Regions from separate parts of the Lactobacillus sp. W8172 genome, predicted to be linked through region 3. Evidence: predicted binding sites of a transcription regulator. Region 3 holds the regulator's gene; each other region holds the start of a gene.
The links. Region 3 encodes HrcA, which represses chaperone genes, less so after heat shock. Its sites were predicted from a motif close to TTAGCACTCNNNNNNNNNGAGTGCTAA; they were not measured.

Region 1 (7,548 bases), on a different contig from region 3:
AAAAAAAGAGTAGAATATAATTAAATATGTCAATAACAGTAAATCATAAAGGGGATAAGATAATGACTAGAGCAGAACTAAAAACGGAGGCCAAAAATCAGCTTCGACACAATTGGGGTTGGGCTGTTTTAGTGACGCTTATTTTTACCGTCGTTTATACCATCTTTTTAGTGCCTAGTGTTAACCGGTCGCTTCAAACTACCAATGGCGTTAATGATGTTATGGGAGGCGCATCCATTGTTTCTATTCTTGCTCCTAATGGCTGGGCTCGTGCGCTTGGTGAAGATGTCCTAGACATTTTAAGTGGTTTCTTTTTTGTTAGTTTTCCACTTGTGTTTCTCCACTTCATTCATGGCGAAAAAATGGGCTATATTAAGGGACTTTTCGCTGTTTTCACTGATGGCCGCTTTATTCCTGAGTTTCTTAATTACTTTTTAAGCTACATTTTTCAATGGCTTTGGACGCTGTTGTTAATCATCCCTGGGATTGTTAAATCATACTCTTACGCATTAACACCATACATTGTTAATGATATGGTAGCCAGTGGGAAAGAAGTACACGCTACTACTGCCATTACTGCAAGTCGCCAGTTGATGAAAGGCCATAAGTGGGAACTGTTTGTCTTAGACTTAAGCTTCATTCCTTGGTACCTGCTCGGCATCATTACGCTTGGAATTGGCTATCTCTGGTTAGTTCCCTATATTTCAACGACTAAAGCCAATTTTTATCGTAATTTAGCAGGGGATCAATTCAGTAATTAAGGCTAAAAATTAGTAAATAAACAAAAGCAACAGGTATTATACCTGTCGTTTTCATTTTATAGATATTAATTAGAATCTGTTTAAATCGTCAAGATTAAACAATTTTCCCGCATATTCTGAACTGATATCATCAGAATCTTTTAGTGCTTCCTTGAATTTGATTGGAATTTAAATGATCAATGAGATAAGCCTTTAAAGCAGCGTTGGTCAGGTCATCTAAGTCAGTTCCGGTAATCTGAAGATACTTTTCTGCCAGTTTTTCTACTTTTCCATTTAATTCAATTTTTTCCTACTCATTTTTCCACCTTCTAGTAATCGTTTCTATTATAACATTTTCGCTAGGTTACAAGACGGCAAATTAATCATTTGCTGCCACACTTAAAAAATTGAAGCCCTTAGACAATTGGAGTAATATTTTAATTCAAAGAGATACAACAAAGTAGGACTTGCTCAATGATTAACTTATCTACTAAAACTATATTAAAAATCAGGCAATTGTCATTTTTCCGCGCCGCGCAAAGAACTCTAGTGATGTTAATGCCAATTGCTGTGATTGGAACATATTTTAATCTTTTTAATGATTTGATTTTCTCACCAGATGGCCTAATTTATAATATCTTTGGCCTAGATAAGATTATGACAGATCATTTTTGGTATGCAGGCTCGTTTGTTTGTCGTGGCATGATTGAAGTTACCTTTGGCGTTTTTGGTATTTACGCCAGCTTTTTTATGGCGCGATACACAGCGCGAATCTACCACAAAGATTCCACAATGTCGGGAATCGCTGCGGTTTTAATTATGCTTTTTTGCTCATATGCAACAAGCAATAGTCGGCCAAGACATGGCTCTTTTACAGGTGGTTTTTTACAAATAAATGCACTTTTTATTGCATTGCTTGTTGGATTTGGTGTAGGGCAAATTTTTCATTTATTCGGTAAAAATTATCAGCAAGTGGAAAATGAGGATACGAAGTGGTTGCGGCGCCGCGTTTGGAACGCTACCTTGCCATTTATGATATCTCTTGCTTTTGGAATTTTGCTCGGGATTGCTCGCTATGAGCTACAAATAAAGGTGCTTGATACGGCAAGCTTTAGTGAATTAGTTGGTCGAATGCAAACAACTAATAATTTGGCAGAAGTTTTGTTTTTGTCGGCAATAACGACACTCTTGAACTGGATGGGAATCGGCTATCCACTTCACGCACTTTCCGGTACGACGAGCAATGCATATACAGCCGAAAACTTGACCTATGCTTTTCAGAACGGTAGCTCTTGGAATGTGCCTTACAAATTTCTAGGTAGTTCTCTAATCAAAACATATGGCACGATGGGCGGTGCCAGTGTGATTTTAGCTATTATAGTTATTTTGCTTATGCGGCGCATGCAAGAAAACAACCAAACCAATGTTGCCATTGCAAAAATCAATTTGTTACCGGTAGCGTTTGGCTCAAGCTTGGGTTTTTCGGCAGGCTTACCGGTAATTCTTAATCCGCTCTTTGTTCTACCTAGTGTCATTATTCCGTTGGTTAATATGGCATTGGCCGGATTAGCGATTAGTTTACACATGATTCCAGTGTGTGTTTATCCAATATTGAAAGGAACACCTGGAGTGCTACTTTCCTTTTTTGGCACTAATGGCAATTGGGGGACTTTATGGTTTACTATTGCGCTTTTTGTACTTGATGTTTGTATCATGTGGTCGATTATGAAAATTAATGAACAGGTTGAGGAAATGTTAAAAGCTGGGAAAGGAAGACAGTTCTAATGCAGGTACGAAAGAACCCTAATTTTAAATGGCTGCTGATGCTAGTAGCGTTGTTAGTAGCGATTGCCATTCCCAGTTATTATTGGATGGAAAAGGAGAATAATGCGCACGCAGAGCGTAGTCGCTCGCTGCTTTCACCAGTCATCATGGTACCTGGCTCGAGTGCCACAACTGAGCGCTTTAATGAACTAATTGATCAGCTGAACAAAACGACAATGAATGAGCATAGCGTTCTTAAAGTTACTGTTTCACGTGAAGCAAATTTATCGTATAGTGGTTCGATTAATAAAAATGATCAGGAACCGATAATCATTATTGGCTTTGCCAATAATAAAGACGGTTATGCCAATATCAAAAAACAGGCTTTTTGGCTAGACGTTGCCTTTACGTCTTTGATGCAAAATTATAAATTTAATAACTTTAAGGCGTTTGGGCATTCAAATGGTGGTCTTATTTGGACATACTGGTTAGAACACTACTATGCGCAGTATTCTGATGATGTAAGGATTAAGCGGTTGATGACGTTGGGAACACCTTACAATTTTACCGAAAATAACATCAATAATCGTACACAGATGCTAGCCGATTTTATTAAAAACCGTACAGCACTTCCAGAAAACTTGAAAGTCTACTCGTTATCTGGTGGTAAAAGTTATGAATCAGATGGAATTGTGCCAGAAACTAGTGTTGCCGCAGGTAAGTTTATTTTTCAAAAACAGGTCAAATCTTACACGGCAATGACGGTCACTGGCGAAAAGGCAGACCACTCGGATTTACCACAAAATAAACAGGTAATACAAGCCATTCGGGAGTACTTGCTAAAAAAGCCTGATCGACCTGGGAGACCAGAAAAAGATTTAAAGCCAAGAAGAAGGAGAAGTAATCGATGAAATATCATGAACAGCCAACTAAGATTGAAGTTATCGGTGGCAAAGTTAATAACTTAAAGAATATTAATGTTGATATCCCACTACATAAATTCGTGGCAATCTCAGGCTTGAGCGGTTCAGGGAAATCGAGTCTCGCAATGGGGATTCTTTATTCAGAGGGGGCACGACGTTATCTCGATTCACTTGCAGCTTATACTAAAAGGCGGATTAGTCAGGTCGGTAGGGCACAGGTTGATGAAGTACGGCATATTCCTTCTGCCCTTGCTTTGCGCCAGCGTCCAACTGTTCCTGGTGTTCGGTCAACCGTGGGCACAGTAACAGAGGTTTTTAACGTCCTACGTTTGATTTTTTCACGCTTGGGCTCACCTGTATGTCCTAATGGGCATAGATTAGCGCCAACCATTAAAATTGCTGAAGCGATGGACTTAACTGGAGAGGCAATGGGACGTGTTACTTGTCCAACCTGCGGTGTTCAGTTTTATGCTTTTAGTGCTGAAGACTTTGCTTTTAACTCAGATGGTGCATGTCAAAAGTGTCAGGGGTTAGGAAACGTTGAACAAATTGACGATGATAAGATTATTGCAGATGAAAATCTATCATTGGAAAATGGCGCAGTTGCCACATGGCAAATCCCCGGAAGAAATTGGATGTGGCGCATTGCCCGTGAACTAGGTGTTCGGACAGATGTTCCATATAAAGAATTGTCCGAGGATGAAAAAGAAATTGTTTTACACGGTGAGGAACGGAAAATACCAGTTGATATTCCAACTTCGACCGGGCGAGTTTATCACCTTGACGCACTTTATGAAAATGCCTATAACGCTGTCGCAAATTCACGCAAAACGACTAAGTCTGAACGCGGTTTAGAAAGAATCAACTCTTTTTATCGTTTCAAACCTTGTCCACGCTGTCACGGCTATCGGATTGATCCAAGTCGCTGGAATCAGTTGGTGGCAGGGAAGAACATTATCGAGGCCGAACAACTTACGCTAGGTGAACTAGCAGACTATTTAAAGAAAATTATGGCATGGCTTCCAGCAGACATGCATGATTTAGCTGAAAACTTAACTGGTGAACTGATGCATCAGGTTAAACCATTACTAAAATTGGGTCTAGACTACTTAAGTTTAGATCGTCAAGCTAATAGCTTATCTACTGGTGAATTGCAACGGATTCAGCTTGGTCGGACCTTGAGGACAGAGACGACGGGAGTGCTCTATGTTTTGGACGAGCCATCTGTCGGACTGCATCCAGATAATGTTGCTGGCTTAATTGAGGTCTTCCATGAGCTCGTCAACCAAGGTAATTCGCTTGTTGTTGTTGACCATGAAACTTCTATTATTGAGGCAGCTGATTGGATAATTGAAATTGGTCCTGGTTCGGGTTCAGAAGGTGGTCAAATAATTGCGCAAGGAACCCCGAAAGAAATTGAGCAAACTAATGCTTCATTAATAGGGCAATATTTAACTGGGGATGCACCGTTATATGTAAGAAAAAGTGCTAAACCTGATGCTCTTTTTAAAGATGGCACAATTGCTTTAACTGTTAATAAGTGCTTCAACTTGAAAGATGTCCATGCTGAGATACCAGTTGGACGCCTTACTTCTGTTACAGGTTTTTCCGGTGCTGGAAAAACGACTTTGATTCTAGGCTCACTTTTACCAGCTCTAAAGGCTGAAAAAGAAGGTAGTGCTAAGCCTGAGTGGGTGACTAGTCTTACAAGCAATGGCATCAAAAATGTAATCAGTGTCGACTCGTCACCCGTTGGTAAAAATCAACGTTCCACGGTAGCAACATACACAGACATTATGGATAACTTACGTAAGTTATTTGCCCAGCAGCCGCTCGCTAAAAAGTTGAAATATCGTGCCTCCCATTTTTCATATAATAATAAAGAAGGAGCATGTCCGGCATGTGGTGGAACTGGGGTAATTTCGCTTGATATTCAGTATTTACCGGACATGGTGGAAACATGTTCTGTATGTGGTGGCCACCGTTTTAATCAGGATGTTTTAAGGGTTAAATGGCATGATTTAAGTATTGCGGACGTGCTGGATTATTCAGTTGATGATGCATTGAAGGAAAATCTTTTTGGGGATGAACTAAAAATTGCTAAGACGATTGAAACTCTGCATGATATGGGGTTAGGTTACCTTCACTTAGGAGAATCAACGCCAGCATTATCAGGTGGAGAAGCACAACGATTGAAATTAACCAGCCATATTCACCGCCAACAAAAGGGCAGCCTCTTTGTTTTCGATGAGCCAACCGTGGGCTTGCACCCAAGTGACGTTAGAACGTTGCTGCAGGTTTTTCAAAAATTGTTAGATCAGCATGCAACAATCATTACAATTACACATGACCTCGATATTATGGCCAATAGTGATTATATGATTGACATGGGTCCGCGTGGCGGATTGAACGGTGGAAAAATAATTGCCTGTGGGACACCTGTGGATATTTCACACCAGAAAGATAGTTTAACGGCAAAATATTTGCGTGAGCACATAAATTTATATCAAAAATAACCCAAAATCTAGGCCTTGTAGCAGTCGTAAACGCGATTACTGCAAGGTTTTTTGCTACAAAATAAATTTCACAAATAAAATGTGGAAAAGTTTTGTAAAAAGGTTGCATTCTGTGGATAACCTGCTAGAATATTATATGTAAGCGATTAGCAGTCGAAGGTGTCGAGTGCTAATTACAAATTTTATCCTATAAAGGGGTGCATATTTATGGCATATTTTGACAACGAATTTGATAATTTATTTAACGAACTTAACAACTCTTTCTTTAACGATGATAATAATGGCTCTATCCCAGTTCACTATTCAAGCATGAACATTTCTCCACAAGGAATTAATCAGAGCGAACAAATGCCTGGTCAACCAAAAAAGGAGAAACCAATTGGTGTTGACTTGGTTGAACAAGCTAAAAACAATAAATATGATCCGGTAATCGGTCGTGATGAGCAAATCCAAGAAGTAATAGAAATTTTGAGTAGACGTAAGAAGAACAATCCAGTTTTGGTAGGTCCTGCGGGAGTTGGTAAAACTGCAATTGTTGAAGGTCTAGCTCAAAAGATTGCTCAAGGTGATGTTCCTGACAAGATGAAGGACAAGCACATTATTGCAATAAATATTAATGACATGGTTGCAGGTTCAAGTCTACGTGGTAGTTTTGAAGAGCGCCTGAAGAAAGTCATTGACGAAGCAAAGAAGAATCCTAACATCATCTTGTTTATTGATGAAATTCATAACATTGTTGGTGCTGGTTCAACAGATTCTGAAACCAATAGTGGTGATGCCGCAAACATTTTGAAACCTGCTTTGGCAAGTGGCGACTTAAACTTAATCGGTGCAACTACAACAGGGGAATACCGTAGAATTGAAAATGATGCTGCTCTAGCACGTCGTTTCCAACCAGTCCAAGTTCCAGAACCTTCAACTGATGTAACTGTTAAAATTCTGGAAGGGTTAAAGAAGAAATACGAAGACTATCACCACGTTAAATATAGTGACAGTGCTTTGCGTTTAGCAGTTGAATTGTCACAACGGTATATTCAGGGACGCTATTTACCTGATAAAGCAATCGATTTAATGGATGAAGCTGGTGCTAAAAAAGGTCTCGACAGCGTTCCAAGTGATGAAGCCACTCTGAAAAAGAGAATTAGCAGCCTTGAAAGAGAAAAAGCAGAAGCAGCTAAAAATGAAGACTATGCAAAGGCAAGCGACTTGAAGAAGAGAATTGAAAAACTTCAAGAACAGGCCGAGCATATTGATGAAACTGCAACACCAAAGGTAACTGATCAAGATATCTACGCTTTAATTGAAGCTAAGACCAAGATTCCAATGAGCGAATTACATGCTAACGAAAGTCAAAAGAATCTCAACTTAGCAGAAAAATTGAAGAAAGCTGTTATTGATCAGGACAACGCTGTTGATGTTATTACTGATGCAATTGCTCGTAAGCAGGTTTTCAAAGATAATAATCGTCCTACTGGTTCGTTCTTGCTAACTGGACCAACTGGTGTGGGCAAGACAGAATTGGCTAAACAACTTGCTATTCAATTATTTGGTGGTGAAGATCATCTAATTCGGCTCGATATGTCAGAATATCAAGATCAAATGGCA
Region 2 (7,548 bases), 410 kb from region 3:
CACCCATTGTGGTAGTTCATCAACTGTCATCTGTTTTTGGTACAACTTTGCACCTATCTGCAGTCCCTTGATACTTTTATGTGCTAATTGCATTTTAAGATAGTTCTTCTGAATGCTAGAATCAATCTGGTATTTCTTCAAACGTGGCTTAAAATACCATAACTTTTCTAATCCAACCGCATCCAAACTAAAACTAGCAGTTTGAAAATGTAACCTATCCGTTAGTGGTTCAAGCTTGACATTATATTTCAAGCGCAAACTCCTTTGATACGGATTAACTTCTAAATAATAATTATTCCACAACTTGTTTTCACGAAAGAAAATGAGTTGTGTTTCTTTGAGATAATGTCGGAGAAAGTGCATTTTTCCTACAATCCAAATGTCCTTAATGCCAATTTGCTGATACAAAAGATGTCGGTGCATAAATTCTGATTTATTGAGCGGTGCACATTGCACCTCAAAAGCCAGCTTAGGACTCGCTAGCACATCTGCCCGTAATCTACCACTTGCAAGTGCAACTTCAGTCTGTGCGGCAAATTTAGCCCCTCGTAAGGCATCTTTGAGTAGTTCCTTACTTTGTGCATGCTCATCTTTTTCTCCTGCCATATTAATAGTCTGTGGCAAGTGCTTAAAGTAAGCCGTCTTCTTTTTTACAATTAACTGAACCTCTCTTTTGCAATGCGGACAAAAATAATGTCGCTCTGTAAACTTTTTTGGGTCAATACCCTCTTTTACCGCTTCTTCTTTGGCAGTAATTAATTCACTATTTAAAAGTGCTGCGTACAAAATAATCACCTATTATGAAGTACGCAAAAAACGACAGGTTTCCTCCTGTCGTTTTTTATTAGTTTTATTTTTTCGCAAAAGTCTGGCGTAATTGCTCTAATGCATCCTGTTTAATAAGACACTTTGCAGTGGTCCGGACACGTCCCATTTCCTCAGGCTTTACCTTGGTACCATATTCATTAGCAATTGCCCACGCATCAGCAGGTTTAAGTTCAGAATAGTTTTCATTATCAAACGCTAAGTCAAGGTAAAAACGATTTCGTTCATAGTAAAGACTTGAAGAAAGATCCGGTGCCAATAAGTTATCGGCAAGTTCAACTACAAATTCAAGGTCAGAAAAGCTGTAGCCCTGCTTTGTCTGCAACTTCCAAAACGACTTTTTAACTTTTGGAACCGTAGTTTCATCAGTGTCCCGACTATCATCGTCTTCGTCATCCAAGTCTTCTTCATCATCGTCTTCTAAATCAAGGAAAGAGCGACGTGCATCATCAGTCTTTTCGTTTTTAATATCGTCAAAATCTTTCTCAAACAGTTTTGATAAGCTCTCTGGATCCTGATTCGTTGCCTTAGTGATCAATAGGTCAAGTCCACCATTATTTGGCATTACTTGAAAAGTGACTGGAGCATCTTGGCTAAAAGAATGGTCGGTGTCAATTTCGTCTAAAATTGAATAGAAAAATTGTTGGATCTTACCTTTATCGCCCAGCAAATCTAGAACTTTCAGACCACGCTTAGCTAATTCAGACTTATTAATTCTCACGCGGATAGTATTTTCATTAATATGTTCTACTTGCATGAGTCATTCACCTCCATCAGATCCTTTGTTCTATTGTAGCGTATTTTACGCATAAAATAAAAGCGTTAGTTCTAAAACTAGCGCTTTTTTTAAAAGATTCCAAATTATAAATCTGCGATTTTTTGCATTTCCTCAAGTTCAAGTCGACGAACTTTTCTAGGCAAAAATCGTCTAATTTCGTCCTCGTTGTAACCTACTTGAAGACGACGATCATCCATAATAATTGGTCTTCTTAAAAGACTGGGGTCCTTTTCAACCATATCTAGTAATTGATCAATTGACAGATCATCCAAATTGACTTTAAGTTGTTGAAATGCCCTAGATCGAGTAGAGATAATCTCTTCAGTACCGTTCTCAGTCATCCGCAAAATTTGGATAAGTTCCCCTTTTGTAAGTGGCTCAGAAAAAATATTTCTTTCCTTAAAGTCAATATCATGTTGCTTCAACCATGCCTTCGCTTTTCGACACGAGGTACAACTTGGAGATATATATAAATTTACCATATATTTCGCGCTCCTTCTGATCAAAAAATGACTCATTACCTCTAGTATTATATCACATTACTTTCTTTTTATAAGTAACGTATCTATGCTATCTATTTTTTATGATAGTAAGTAAAAGTGAATAAACTGTGAAGAATCTCTCAAGAAAAAGTAAAGAAATAAAAAGAGTACATCAATAAATAATGTACTCTTGGTTAATTTAATAAACTTAATTATTAAATTTCTTCATTAAATCATCAACCAATTTTTCGTTTTCTTCAGCAGTTTCTGAAATAAAACAAGCAGTATTAGCTAATTCCTTAATATCTTCAGTGTTTAGCTTCTTCATCAAGCTTCTAATTCTTAAAATTGAGGTTGCACTCATTGAGTATTCATCAAGACCCATTGAAAGCAAAATTGGGAACATGGTGCTGTCGCCAGCGGCTTCACCACACATACCACACCAAATGCCATTTTCATGAGCAGCATCAATTGTGTGCTTAATCAAGCGCAATACTGAAGGACTAGCTGGCTGGTATAGATATGAAACGTTATCATTACCACGGTCAGCTGCCATTGTGTATTGGATTAAGTCATTGGTACCGATTGAGAAGAAGTCAACTTCTTTAGCGAATTGGTCAGCAATAACTGCAGCAGCAGGAACTTCAATCATCATTCCAACTTGTAAGTCTTCGCCAACCTTGACACCGCTTTTAACTAACTTATCTTTTTCTTCAGCCAAAATTGCCTTAGCCTTACGCAATTCACCCAAAGTACCGATCATTGGGAACATGATGCCCAACTTACCGAATGCTGATGCACGTAAAAGCGCACGTAATTGTGTACGGAAGATTTCTTCATTTTGCAATGACAATCTGATAGCACGAACACCTAAGAATGGGTTCATCTCTTCTGGAAGATCCCAGTAGTCTAAGTGCTTGTCACCACCGATATCCATTGTTCTAATGACAACTTGCTTGCCATTCATTCCTTCGATAACTTCTTTATAAGCTTCGAATTGGTCTTCTTCACTTGGGAAGTCCTTGGAATCCATGTACAAGAATTCAGTTCTATACAAACCAATAGCTTCAGCGCCGTTCTCATTAACGCCTTCCATATCATTTGGTGTACCAATGTTAGCTGCAATAATGAATTGCTTACCATCAGCAGTTACAGAAGGTTCGTTCTTGAGTTTCTTCCATTCAGCCTTTTGCTTTAGGAATGCTTCACTCTTAACTTTGTAATCAGCAACTTGTTCATCAGTTGGTTCAATTACTGCATCACCGTTCAAACCGTCAACAACTAATATTTGACCGTTTTCAACATCTTTAGTAATTGAATCTGTACCAACAACAGCAGGCAATTCAAGCGAACGAGCCATGATTGCTGAGTGAGCAGTACGACCACCGATATCAGTAACAAAGCCTTTAACAAACTTCTTGTTTAATTGAGCAGTATCACTTGGAGTAAGGTCATGAGCAACAACAACAACTTCATGATCAATTGAAGCAGGATTAGGTAATTCCTTACCTAATAAATGAGCCATGATTCGTTTTGAAACATCACGAACGTCAGCAGCACGTTGTTGCATATATTCGTTATCTGTCATGCCTTCAAAAATTGTAATGAACTTTTGAGCGGTTTCATCAAGTGCAGCTTCACTGTTGATTTTTTGCTCCTTGATTTCATTTTCAATTGCACCTGTAAATTCAGGGTCATTCAAAATCATCAAGTGAGCTTCAAAAACTTGTGCTTCTTCTTCACCTAAACTCCCTTTGGCACTGTCACGAATTTTTTCAACTTCTTCAGTTGATACTGAAATAGCTTCATGGTAACGAGTTAATTCACTGTCAACATCTGAAACAGTTGTCTTCGTGAAAGAAAGATCTGGTTCGACCAAGAGATAGGCTGGTGCTACAGCAATACCATCACTAGCAGCAATTCCTTTTAATGTCTTGGTCATTATTCAGCTAATCCTTCTTTTTTCATTGTTTCTGAAATAGCGTTGATTGCATCTTTTTCATCATCACCATCAGCACTAATTGTAACGTCAGCGTTCTTGCCAACACCGAGTGACATAACACCCATGATTGACTTCAAGTTAACTGATTTGCCATTGTATTCCAAGTTGATGTCTGAACCAAACTTTGAAGCAGCTTGTACTAACAAAGTTGCTGGACGAGCATGAATACCTGTTTCTGCAATAACATGAAAATCGCGTTTTTCCATTATAAATATCTCCTTTGAATTGAAAAATCAAACCGGTAGTAACTACCTATTCGCTTACTTAGACTATCATTTTTTTGTGAATTAGACAACATAAATGTAACAGTTTACATCATCAAAGTTCCGTCGTTGATTGCTTGTAAACTATTTTTCCGCCACGTAGGGCTTTACCAGTTATGTTCTGCCTTTTGCCAAAAGATCTTAAAGCAGCCTGAAACGCAAATGCATCTTTAGGTTCAACTTCATAATGATCTAGTTCACCACTTGCTAACTGCTCTAAAATTTTTTGATAATCCAAATATACCACCGCTTTTCTAAAACATACACTAAAAATCAAGCATTTTTGCTTTTACAAGTGATTATTTTAGCATATTTGGTTCTAATAGATAAAAATGTATCTTATTCCAAGTTTTAGCACTTGATTATTGAGAGTGCTAATTATATAATTTAATCATTGAAAAGAAAGGCGGTAATGTAATGCTTTGTCAAAACTGTCAAAAACGACCTGCCTCTATTCATCTTTTTGCAAAGGTAAATGGAGAAAGCCGCGAAATCAATTTATGTGGACAATGTTATCAAGAACTTAAACAACAAGGAAATATTAACATGAGTAATGACAACAACGGTTTCTTTGGCGACTTTAACGATCTCTTTAATTTTAATAATGAAAATGCAATGAACAACAATCCTAATAACCCAGGTAACCCTGGAATGAACAATGGTAATCCTAATAATGGTGGTGGAGGCCGTTCACTACTTGATCAATACGGTACAGATTTAACTGCTCTTGCTAAAAAAGGCAAAATCGACCCCGTAATCGGTCGTGACAAAGAGATTGCACGTGTCATCGAGATTTTAAATAGAAGAACAAAAAACAATCCTGTCTTAATTGGTGAAGCCGGAGTTGGTAAAACTGCGGTTGTCGAAGGATTGGCGCAACAAATAGTCGATGGTTCAGTACCTGCAAAATTACAAGATAAACGAATTATTTCATTAAACGTTGTTTCTCTTGTTCAAGGAACTGGAATTCGCGGTCAATTCGAGCAACGGATGCAGCAATTGATCAAGGAACTACAAGATCATGACAACATCATCTTGTTTATTGATGAAATTCATGAAATAGTTGGCGCCGGAAATGCTGAAGGCGGCATGGATGCTGGTAACATCATTAAGCCTGCCCTTGCCCGTGGTGACTTGCAACTAGTCGGTGCAACTACCTTGAACGAATATCGTGAAATTGAAAAAGACTCTGCTTTGTCACGTCGTTTCCAACCAGTTGATGTTAAAGAACCATCAGTTGCAGAAACTATTCAAATTCTAAAAGGTATTCAGAAACGTTACGAAGACTATCATCACGTTCACTACACTGATGATGCAATCAAATCTGCAGCTGAATTATCTGAGCGTTATATTCAAGATCGTTTCTTACCTGATAAGGCCATTGACTTACTCGATGAAGCTGGTTCAAGAATGAACTTAACCATCCCTTACGTTGATAAAGAAAAACTGCAGGAAAGAATTGCAGCAGCTGAAAAATTAAAGCAGGAATCATTGCAAAATGAAGACTACGAAAAAGCTGCTTACTATCGTGATCAAATTGAAAAATATAATAAGGTAAAAGACCAAAAGGTTGATCCTGATAAATCACCAGTTATTACCAGCAAGATTATGAATAAGATTGTTGAAGAAAAAACTGGTATCCCAGTAGGTGACTTACAAAAACAAGAAGAAAATCAACTGCAAAACTTGGCTTCTAACTTAAAAGAACATGTAATTGGTCAGGATAAGGCTGTCGACAAGGTAGCACGTGCTATTCGTCGTAACCGGATTGGTTTCAACGAATCCGGACGACCAATTGGCTCCTTCCTCTTTGTTGGTCCAACTGGTGTTGGTAAGACTGAGCTTGCTAAACAATTAGCCAAGCAAATGTTTGGTTCAGAAGATGCCATGATTCGTTTTGATATGTCAGAATATATGGAATCCTATTCAGTTTCTAAACTAATTGGTTCTGCACCTGGCTACGTTGGCTATGAAGAAGCAGGTCAATTAACTGAACAGGTTCGTCGTAATCCATACAGTCTAATCTTGTTAGATGAAATTGAAAAAGCTGATCCTTCTGTAATGAACTTGTTCTTACAAATTCTAGATGATGGTCGCCTAACTGATTCTCAAGGTCGTACTGTTTCATTCAAAGACACAATCATCATCATGACATCTAATGCGGGACAAGGCATTAAGGAAACTAGCGTGGGCTTTACAGCTGAAAATGCTAGTGATGAGCCAGATGCTGCTCGCTCTTCAATGAGTCAGTTCTTTAAACCTGAATTCTTAAACCGCTTAGACGACGTAATCGAGTTCAACGAACTATCTAAGGAAGATTTGGTTAAGATTGTTGACCTAATGCTTAACAGTGTAAACAACATGGTTAAGAGCCGTGGAATGCAAATTACTGTTACTGACGAAGCAAAGAAAAAGTTAGTTGAGGAAGGCTACAATCCTGCTATGGGTGCACGTCCACTTCGCAGAACTATTCAAGAAGAAATTGAAGATAAAGTGGCTGATTACAAGCTTGATCATCCTACTGCTAAAAACTTAATCGCAAGTGTTAAAGATCAAAAGATTGTTATTAGCAATGAAGAAAATAATTCTTCTGATGAGGAAATTGATCATTAATCTCTCGGCTTTATGCAATAAAATTTTAATTAATTACAATATAATTGCCTTTTTGCAAAGAAAAATGTTGTAATTAGCGTTATACTAAAGTAAAAGACAACTACTAGAAGAAACGGGTGAAATCCATGCACTTAATAGATGTAACCAATAGTTATAAGGATCTAGTTCACAGTCAACTGAATTCGACTAACGTTAATTATGTAAAAGTTTATTCATTAGGAAATACCTCTGTCATCTATACCGAAAGTAATGAAGCAATCGAAATTGCTTTGGAAAACCATGATCGTCGTATTCGTAAAGAAGAAGCTGAATTTGTCATTAAGCGACTAATTAAGGAAGATAATCCTTCCTACGTTATAACCTTTGACAAAAACCAACAGTTAATTGAAATCAATATTGATAAATAGAAAAAAGGTTGATAAATTTTATCAACCTTTTTTGTTTGCTTATAATTTTTCAGTCAATTTAACATCTGGATACTTATCTTGGAAAAAGCGCTCAGCAAACTGATTTTCAAAGAGAAACAGTGGCTGATCATAACGATCTTTAACCAATAAGTTACGACTATTCGACATAGCCGGATCA
Region 3 (7,548 bases):
CGCTAAAGTCACCAAAACCACTGAAGTCACCATAGCCCTGACCTGCTCCACCGCCAAAGCCACCTTGACCATTTACACCAGCAGAACCAAATTGGTCATACTGTGCACGCTTTTGTTGGTCATGAAGAACTTCATAAGCTTCATTAATTTTCTTATACTTTTCTTCAGCACCTGGCTCATGGTTTATATCAGGGTGATACTTTTTAGCTAATTTACGGTAAGCAGAGTTGATTTCTTTATCACTGGCATCACGACTAACACCTAGCACGTCATAATAATCTTCTTGTGCCATCTAAAAGCTCCTTACTTTACAAAAGAAAAGAACTACTATTGCGGCAGTTCTTTTCTAATTTATTTAATTATAAACCCTTTACTTGTCTGGGTCTACTTTATGAAATTCACCTTCGTCAGCAGAACCACCTGTTGAATTGCCATCTTGTGAACCAGGGTTTTGAGGACCAGCTTGGCCTTCAGCACCTTGAGCACCACCATTAGCTTGGTAAAGCTTAACAGCCAAGTCTTGAGCAACCTTAGATAATTCATCCTTCTTGGTCTTCATTTCGTCCAAGTTGTTATCTTTTTGAGCTTTCTTTAAAGCTTCAAGAGCATCTTTGACTTTCTTGGTATCTTCTTCAGATACTTTATCCTTAACATCATCCAAAGTCTTTTCAGTTGAGAAGATTAATTGGTCAACTTCGTTACGAAGATCAACTTCTTCTTTCTTCTTCTTGTCTTCTTCAGCATGCTCTTCAGCTTCTTTTTGCATCTTTTGAATTTCTTCATCAGACAAACCAGATGAACTCTTGATAGTAATCTTTTGTTCCTTACCAGTACCCATATCCTTAGCAGATACGTTAACGATACCGTTCTTGTCGATATCGAAAGTAACTTGAATTTGAGGAACACCACGAGGAGCCGCAGGAATATCTGTTAATTCAAAACGACCTAAAGTCTTGTCATCTGCAGCCATTGGACGTTCACCTTGTAAAACATGAACATCTACGGCTGGTTGATTATCAGCAGCTGTTGAGAAGATTTGACTCTTTGAAGTTGGGATAGTTGTGTTCTTTTCGATCAACTTAGTGAAGACACCACCCATGGTTTCAATACCAAGTGAAAGTGGAGTAACATCAAGTAAAACAACATCCTTAACGTCACCTGAAATGACACCACCTTGAATTGCGGCACCTAAGGCAACAGCTTCATCAGGGTTAATTGAGTGATCAGGGGCTTTGCCAGCCCATCTCTTTACCGCTTCTTGAACAGCTGGAATACGAGTTGAACCACCATTTAAGATAACTTTGTCAATGTCATTTACAGTTAAATCTGCATCCTTTAATGCATTATCAAATGGAATCTTTGTACGGTCAACCAAATCAGCAGTTAATTCATCAAATTTAGCACGAGTTAAATCTGTTTCAAGGTGAAGTGGACCTGATTCGCCTGCTGAGATGAATGGAAGTGAGATGTGAGTTGAAGATACTCCAGATAAGTCTTTCTTAGCCTTTTCAGCAGCATCCTTTAGACGCTGCAAAGCCATCTTATCTTTAGAAAGATCAACACCATTTTCATCCTTAAAGTTTTGAACTAGCCAATCGATAATCTTGTTATCAAAGTCGTCACCACCAAGGTTAGTATCACCGTTTGTTGACAATACTTGGAAGACGCCATCACCTAATTGCAAAACTGAAACATCGAAAGTACCACCACCGAGGTCGTATACTAAAACTTTTTCATCTTCTGCATCTTTATCAAGACCATAAGCAAGTGAAGAAGCAGTAGGCTCGTTGATGATTCTCTTAACATCTAAACCAGCAATTTTACCAGCATCCTTAGTTGCTTGACGTTGTGCATCATTGAAGTATGCAGGAACTGTAATAACAGCTTCAGTAACCTTTTCACCTAAGTAGTCTTCAGAAAACTTCTTAATGTATTGCAAAATCATTGCTGAAATTTCTTGAGGGGTATAAGCTTTATCACCAATTTTAACTTTGTAGTCAGCTTCACCCATGTGACGCTTGATTGATGAAATTGTGTTTGGGTTGGTGATTGCTTGTCTCTTAGCAACTTCACCAACTTGAATTTCACCATCTTTAAAAGCAACAACAGATGGAGTAGTACGGTTACCTTCTGGGTTAGTAATAATCTTAGGTTCTTTTCCTTCAAGAACTGCAACTGCTGAGTTAGTAGTTCCTAAGTCAATACCGATAACTTTTGACATTAATAATCATCCTTTCAATTATTGAGCAACAACAACCATTGCTGGTCTTAATGTGCGATCTTTATATAAATATCCCTTTTGTAGAACCTGAACGACATGATCTTTTTGATCATCGGATTCAGCTGCAACAGTCTGAACTGCTTGATGTAAGTTCGGATCAAACTGTGCTTTTTCAGCATCAATCTCGCTAATTCCATGATCCTTCATGGCTTTAACAAGCGCATCCAAGGTCATTTGAACACCCTTTTTAAGTTGACGCGACGCCTCATCATCTACCTTAGTTTCCAATGCTCTTTCTAAGTTATCCATTGCTGGTAAAATATCTTTAGCTAAGGATTGTGACTCATACTTAATCAATTGAGCACGTTCATTGTTGTAGCGGTTCTGCATATTCTGCATTTCCGCTTGACTACGAAGGTACTTGTCTTCTAGTTCTTTTTGTTCTTCTTTTATTTTTGCTAATTCTGTTTCAAGCTTTTTTGAAGTCTCAGGTTTCTTACTTTTATCTGTAGTATTAGCCTTTGTATCAGACTTTTTTTCTTCAGCTTTAGTTTGATCTTTGTTTAGATCTTTTTCACTAGCATATTTTTCTTTACTCACGGCTAACCTCCTTTATTTGAATCTACCATAATACTCAAGTAGTTTCTTAGCAAGTTCATTTCTAAAATATTCCAAAAGACCAATTACTTGCGAATATGGCATATTGTTAGGACCAAGTAAAGCAATTACGCCTTTACCATGTGAACCAACACTATATTCCGCAGTGAGCAGGCTATAGTCCTTAAGTAAATCACTTGGCAAATCTGAACCCAAACTAACACGAATTGGATACCTACCACTGTCTGAGTTCATACATTGATCAACCATATCTGAAATCAAATCATTGTGATCAATTAACTCATAAACAGAGCGTAAACTTGAGACATCATCCAAAGAAGTATTATTAAGTAAATTAATCTGACCATCAACATACATTTGCTCACTTGTAGCATCTTTAATGACGTCTTCAACCAACTCAAGTAAGTCACTTGCATGAGAATTAGCAAGCTTCTTACCCAAAGTTCGATTAAGCAAAGATGATGTAACCTCATTTAGCGTTTTACCAATTAACTCATCGTTAATCATTCGAACTGCTTTTTCAATTTCATCACCACTGATGTTACGTGGCAAGTTATAAACTTGGTTGTGAACATCACCATCACTAGTAACTAAAATTGCCATCACTTGTCTATTAATTAAAGAGACAATTCTAAAACCAGTTATTGTGATATCATTATTTTCTGGCCCTTCTGCAAAAGCTGTGTAATTAGTCAAATCAGATAAAATCTTTGCTGCTTCTTGAACAATTTCATTAACTTGATGAAATGGTTGATCAAGTTGACTAACAATTCTCTTGTAAACAGAGGATGGTATCTTAAGTGGCTCAAGCAAGTTGTCTAAATAGTACCGATAACCGTCCATCGACGGAATTCGTCCACTTGAAAGATGTGTTTTTTCAAGAAGACCCTTATCTTCAAGCGCAGCCATTTCATTTCGAATTGTCGCACTTGAGACTTTCATCGGTAACTGATTCATCACTGTTTTTGAGCCAACAGGATCATGCGTCTGAGTAAAATCATTAATAATTGTTTTTAAAATTAATTCTTGACGTTCGGTCAACATAAATATCGCCCTCACTTTTAGCACTCATACTTTTTTGGTGCTAACAATTATTATGATACTAGCTTTTAGCAGAATGTCAAGTTGAGTGCTAATTTTTTCGCAATTAATTTTAACTTGAATTACTGTTTACCTAAAATTAACTTTGCTGAGCAAAATAAGCCTTTATTTCGGTCTCGTCTGCTTCCATTTGTTTCTTCAAATCATCCAAATTAGCAAATTTAATCTCACCACGTGTATACTTGTACCATTTGATAGCCATTTTTTTGCCATAGGCTTCTTCATCAAAGCCAAATAAATTTGATTCAATTAAAACTTTTTTTCCATCGCTGATCGTTACATTATATCCAACACTAGTCATTGAATCATGCCAATGCCCATCAATCTTTGTTTTTGTGGCATAAACACCAATTTTTGGAATAACCTTATTATCTTGCCAAACCAAATTAGCAGTTGGAAAACCTAGTTTATGCCCGTTGCGCAAACCATGACCAATTTTACCAGACATCATATATGGAAAGCCAAGAAGTTCATTAGCTAGTTCTATGTCACCATTAACAATGGCTTTTTTTATTTCAGTAGAACCAATTTTTTGTCCACCATATGACTGCTGTGGCACATTGACGATATCGAATCTGCCTTTAGCAAACTTAGGAAAATTTTCCATATTTGCTACGTCTTTTGGACCATAGGTATAATCAAATCCAGCAACGACTGTATCTGTTTCAAGTTTCACAATAATTTCATCAATAAATTGCTGAGCACTTAACTTACAAAAAGCATCACTAAAATGCATTACCAAAAGATAATCGACATTTAATTTTTCCATTTTGTATGCTTTTTCTTCTAGGCTGTCGATATAGCTAACATCTGCTCCTTGATAAACTGATTTTGGATGAAGGTCAAATGTCATCACTGCAAGAGGAAGCTTTTTCTCAGTTGCTTTTTCTCTGGCAGTTCTAATTAAATGTTGATGACCACGATGTACGCCATCAAAAAAGCCCAAAGCAAGCACAATCTTAGTAGGAAAAATATTCTCCTTAATTGGATAAGTTAAATGGATAATTTGCACAATAAAGCCTTCATTTCATCTTATTGGTTTTGTAATAGCATTAAAAACGGATGATACATATGGTCATCCTTTTCGTATATTGCTTTAATGCTATTATTGTACCTTAACGCAACTTTTTTTGCATTCGTTTTCAAAACTATTGCATTACCATTTTTAACTTTAGGCCATTGTTGATCATTCAAGTTAATATACTCATAATCCTTGAAAAAAGCATCAATTGGTTGAATAAAATCGGTAATTTTTCCAGGTGCATTAATTACTTCATCCAGTTTAACTGCTTGACTTAAGTCAAAACCTGAACTAGCAGTTCTTCTCAATGATTCCATAACTGCAGGAACATTCAATTCAGTTTTAAGATCGTTGACCAGAGACCTGACATAAGTGCCCTTACTACATTCAATCTGAAAGTCAAAACTTTCCTCACCTTTTTCCTTATCAAAGGTTGGATCATTTTTAATATCATATTGATAAACTTGCACCTGCCGCCTTGGTCGCTCTACTTCAATACCGGCACGGGCATATTCATATAAATGCTTACCATTAACTCGAACAGCGGAATAAATTGGCGGAACCTGTTCAATTTCTCCCACAAAGCTTTGCATTGCTTGTTGGATAGCTTCCTTTGAAATTGGGGCTGTGATTTTTTCACTTTCTAAAACTGTCCCACTTACATCATAACTATCAGTCGCATAACCAATAATTCCTGTGCCTTCATACTTTTTATTCTGTGTGTGCATTAATTCAATTAGCTTAGTAGCTTGGCCAATTGCAATTGGCAGTACACCTGTCACATCTGGATCTAGTGTACCAGCATGACCAATTTTTCTGATATGTAATGCTTTTCGCAAATGATAGACAACATCAGCACTTGTCATGCCTTTATCTTTGTCGATTACTAAAATTCCGTTTATCATATTTTCCTATTCCATAAAAAAAGCGCTCGCAAGCGCTTCTTAATTAATTATTGCGATCCTCATCTTGCTTCTTTACTTCAGCAATCAAACGGTCAATTTTACTACCATATTTAACTGAATTATCGCGTTTAAAAATCAGCTCAGGAACTTTATAGACTGTCAACACTTGTCCTAACAGGTGTCTCATCATCCCTTTTGCCTTTTCTAAACCAGCTGCAGCTTCCTCTTCCTTTTTAACACTTTCAGAAAGAATACTGTAATAAATAGTTGCATATGATAGATCATTAGTGCATTCAACTGCTGTAATTGTAACATCACTTACACGCGGATCACGAATATTTTTCCGCAAAATTTTAGTTAATTCACGGAGGATTTCTCCTTCAACACGACCTACTCTGTGTTTCATGTTTTCCTCCTAGTTAAACTAGTTGTTAGGCTTTACCTCTTGTTGCTCAACGGCTTCAAGTTCATCGCCTACTTTAATATCATTGTAGCCTTCTATGGTTAAACCACAATCAAATCCTTGCTTAACAATTTTGGCATCATCTTTAAAGCGTTTCAGAGAAGCCACTTTACCTGAGTAAATAACCACGCCATCACGTATTAAGTTGACATCAGCATCACGAGAAACGTAACCTGAATCAACAAATGCACCGGCAATTGTACCAACCTTTGAAACCTTCCAAGTTTCACGAACAGTTAGATTACCAACAACCTTGTCTTCGTATGTTGGTTCAAGCATACCCTGCATAGCGGCCTTAACATCATCAATTGCTTTATAGATAATACTGTACAAACGAATATCAACACCATCAGCTTCGGCCTGTGATTTGGCAGTTGCCGTTGGACGAACATTGAACCCAATGATAAATGCGTTAGAAGCTCCAGCAAGTGTAACGTCTGATTCATTAACAGCACCTACACCAGCGTGAATAATATTAACGCGAACGCCTTCAACTTCAATCTTTTCAAGTGATTGTTGTAATGCTTCTGCTGAACCTTGAACATCGGCCTTCAAAACGACGTCAACTTCCTTCATGTTCTCTTTCTTCATCGTATCAAACAAGTTGTCAAGAGTAACATGTTGAACGTTTTCACGTGATTGTTGCAATGCCTGTTGTGCTCTCTGTTCACCAACACTACGAGCAGTCTTTTCATCTTCAAAGACAACAAGCTTATCAGCTGATTCAGGAACATCGTTCAATCCAGTGATTTCAACTGGCATTGACGGCGTTGCTTTTTCTACTTGACGACCACGGTCATTTGTCATTACACGGACACGACCAAAGCGGTTACCGACAACAATTGGATCACCTGTACGCAAAGTTCCTTGTTGAACAAGAACATCGGCTACAGGACCACGACCACGAGATAAACGTGCTTCAATTACAGTACCAATTGCCATTTGTGTGGAGTCAGCCTTTAATTCCATCATATCAGCCTGTAATAAAATCATCTGCAACAATTCATCAACATTTTCACCAGTTTTAGCAGAAATATTGACGAAAATTGTGTCGCCACCATAATCTTCAGGAATTAAATTATATTTCATTAACTGTTCAGTAACGTGTTGTGGATTTGCACCTGGAGCATCCATTTTATTAATGGCTACAATAATAGGAACCTTAGCACTTTTAGCATGGTCAATGGCCTCAATAGTTTGTGGCATTACACCATCGTCT

Region 1: a site for HrcA is predicted at 6,090-6,116, ahead of H3R21_RS05145 (ATP-dependent Clp protease ATP-binding subunit). Genes of this name have one in related genera too.
Region 2: a site for HrcA is predicted at 4,702-4,728, ahead of H3R21_RS02835 (ATP-dependent Clp protease ATP-binding subunit). Genes of this name have one in related genera too.

Annotation. Positions count from the first base shown of each region.
Region 1 is NZ_JACFPG010000003.1:74,872-82,419, reverse strand. It holds gene H3R21_RS05165 (DUF975 family protein) at 63-761, shown strand; gene H3R21_RS05160 (PTS sugar transporter subunit IIC) at 1,215-2,525, shown strand; gene H3R21_RS05155 (alpha/beta hydrolase) at 2,525-3,415, shown strand; gene H3R21_RS05150 (excinuclease ABC subunit UvrA) at 3,412-5,943, shown strand; gene H3R21_RS05145 (ATP-dependent Clp protease ATP-binding subunit) at 6,151-7,548, shown strand, end outside.
Region 2 is NZ_JACFPG010000001.1:612,972-620,519, forward strand. It holds gene H3R21_RS02805 (competence protein CoiA) at 1-795, opposite strand, end outside; gene H3R21_RS02810 (adaptor protein MecA) at 851-1,582, opposite strand; gene spxA (transcriptional regulator SpxA) at 1,687-2,085, opposite strand; gene ptsP (phosphoenolpyruvate--protein phosphotransferase) at 2,294-4,027, opposite strand; gene H3R21_RS02825 (phosphocarrier protein HPr) at 4,027-4,293, opposite strand; gene H3R21_RS02830 (hypothetical protein) at 4,406-4,588, opposite strand; gene H3R21_RS02835 (ATP-dependent Clp protease ATP-binding subunit) at 4,768-6,963, shown strand; gene H3R21_RS02840 (DUF1827 family protein) at 7,089-7,370, shown strand; gene H3R21_RS02845 (peptide chain release factor 3) at 7,410-7,548, opposite strand, start outside.
Region 3 is NZ_JACFPG010000001.1:200,049-207,596, reverse strand. It holds gene dnaJ (molecular chaperone DnaJ) at 1-292, opposite strand, end outside; gene dnaK (molecular chaperone DnaK) at 371-2,221, opposite strand; gene grpE (nucleotide exchange factor GrpE) at 2,240-2,821, opposite strand; gene hrcA (heat-inducible transcriptional repressor HrcA) at 2,834-3,883, opposite strand; gene ribF (riboflavin biosynthesis protein RibF) at 4,020-4,952, opposite strand; gene truB (tRNA pseudouridine(55) synthase TruB) at 4,973-5,866, opposite strand; gene H3R21_RS00940 (ribosome-binding factor A) at 5,910-6,272, opposite strand; gene infB (translation initiation factor IF-2) at 6,291-7,548, opposite strand, start outside.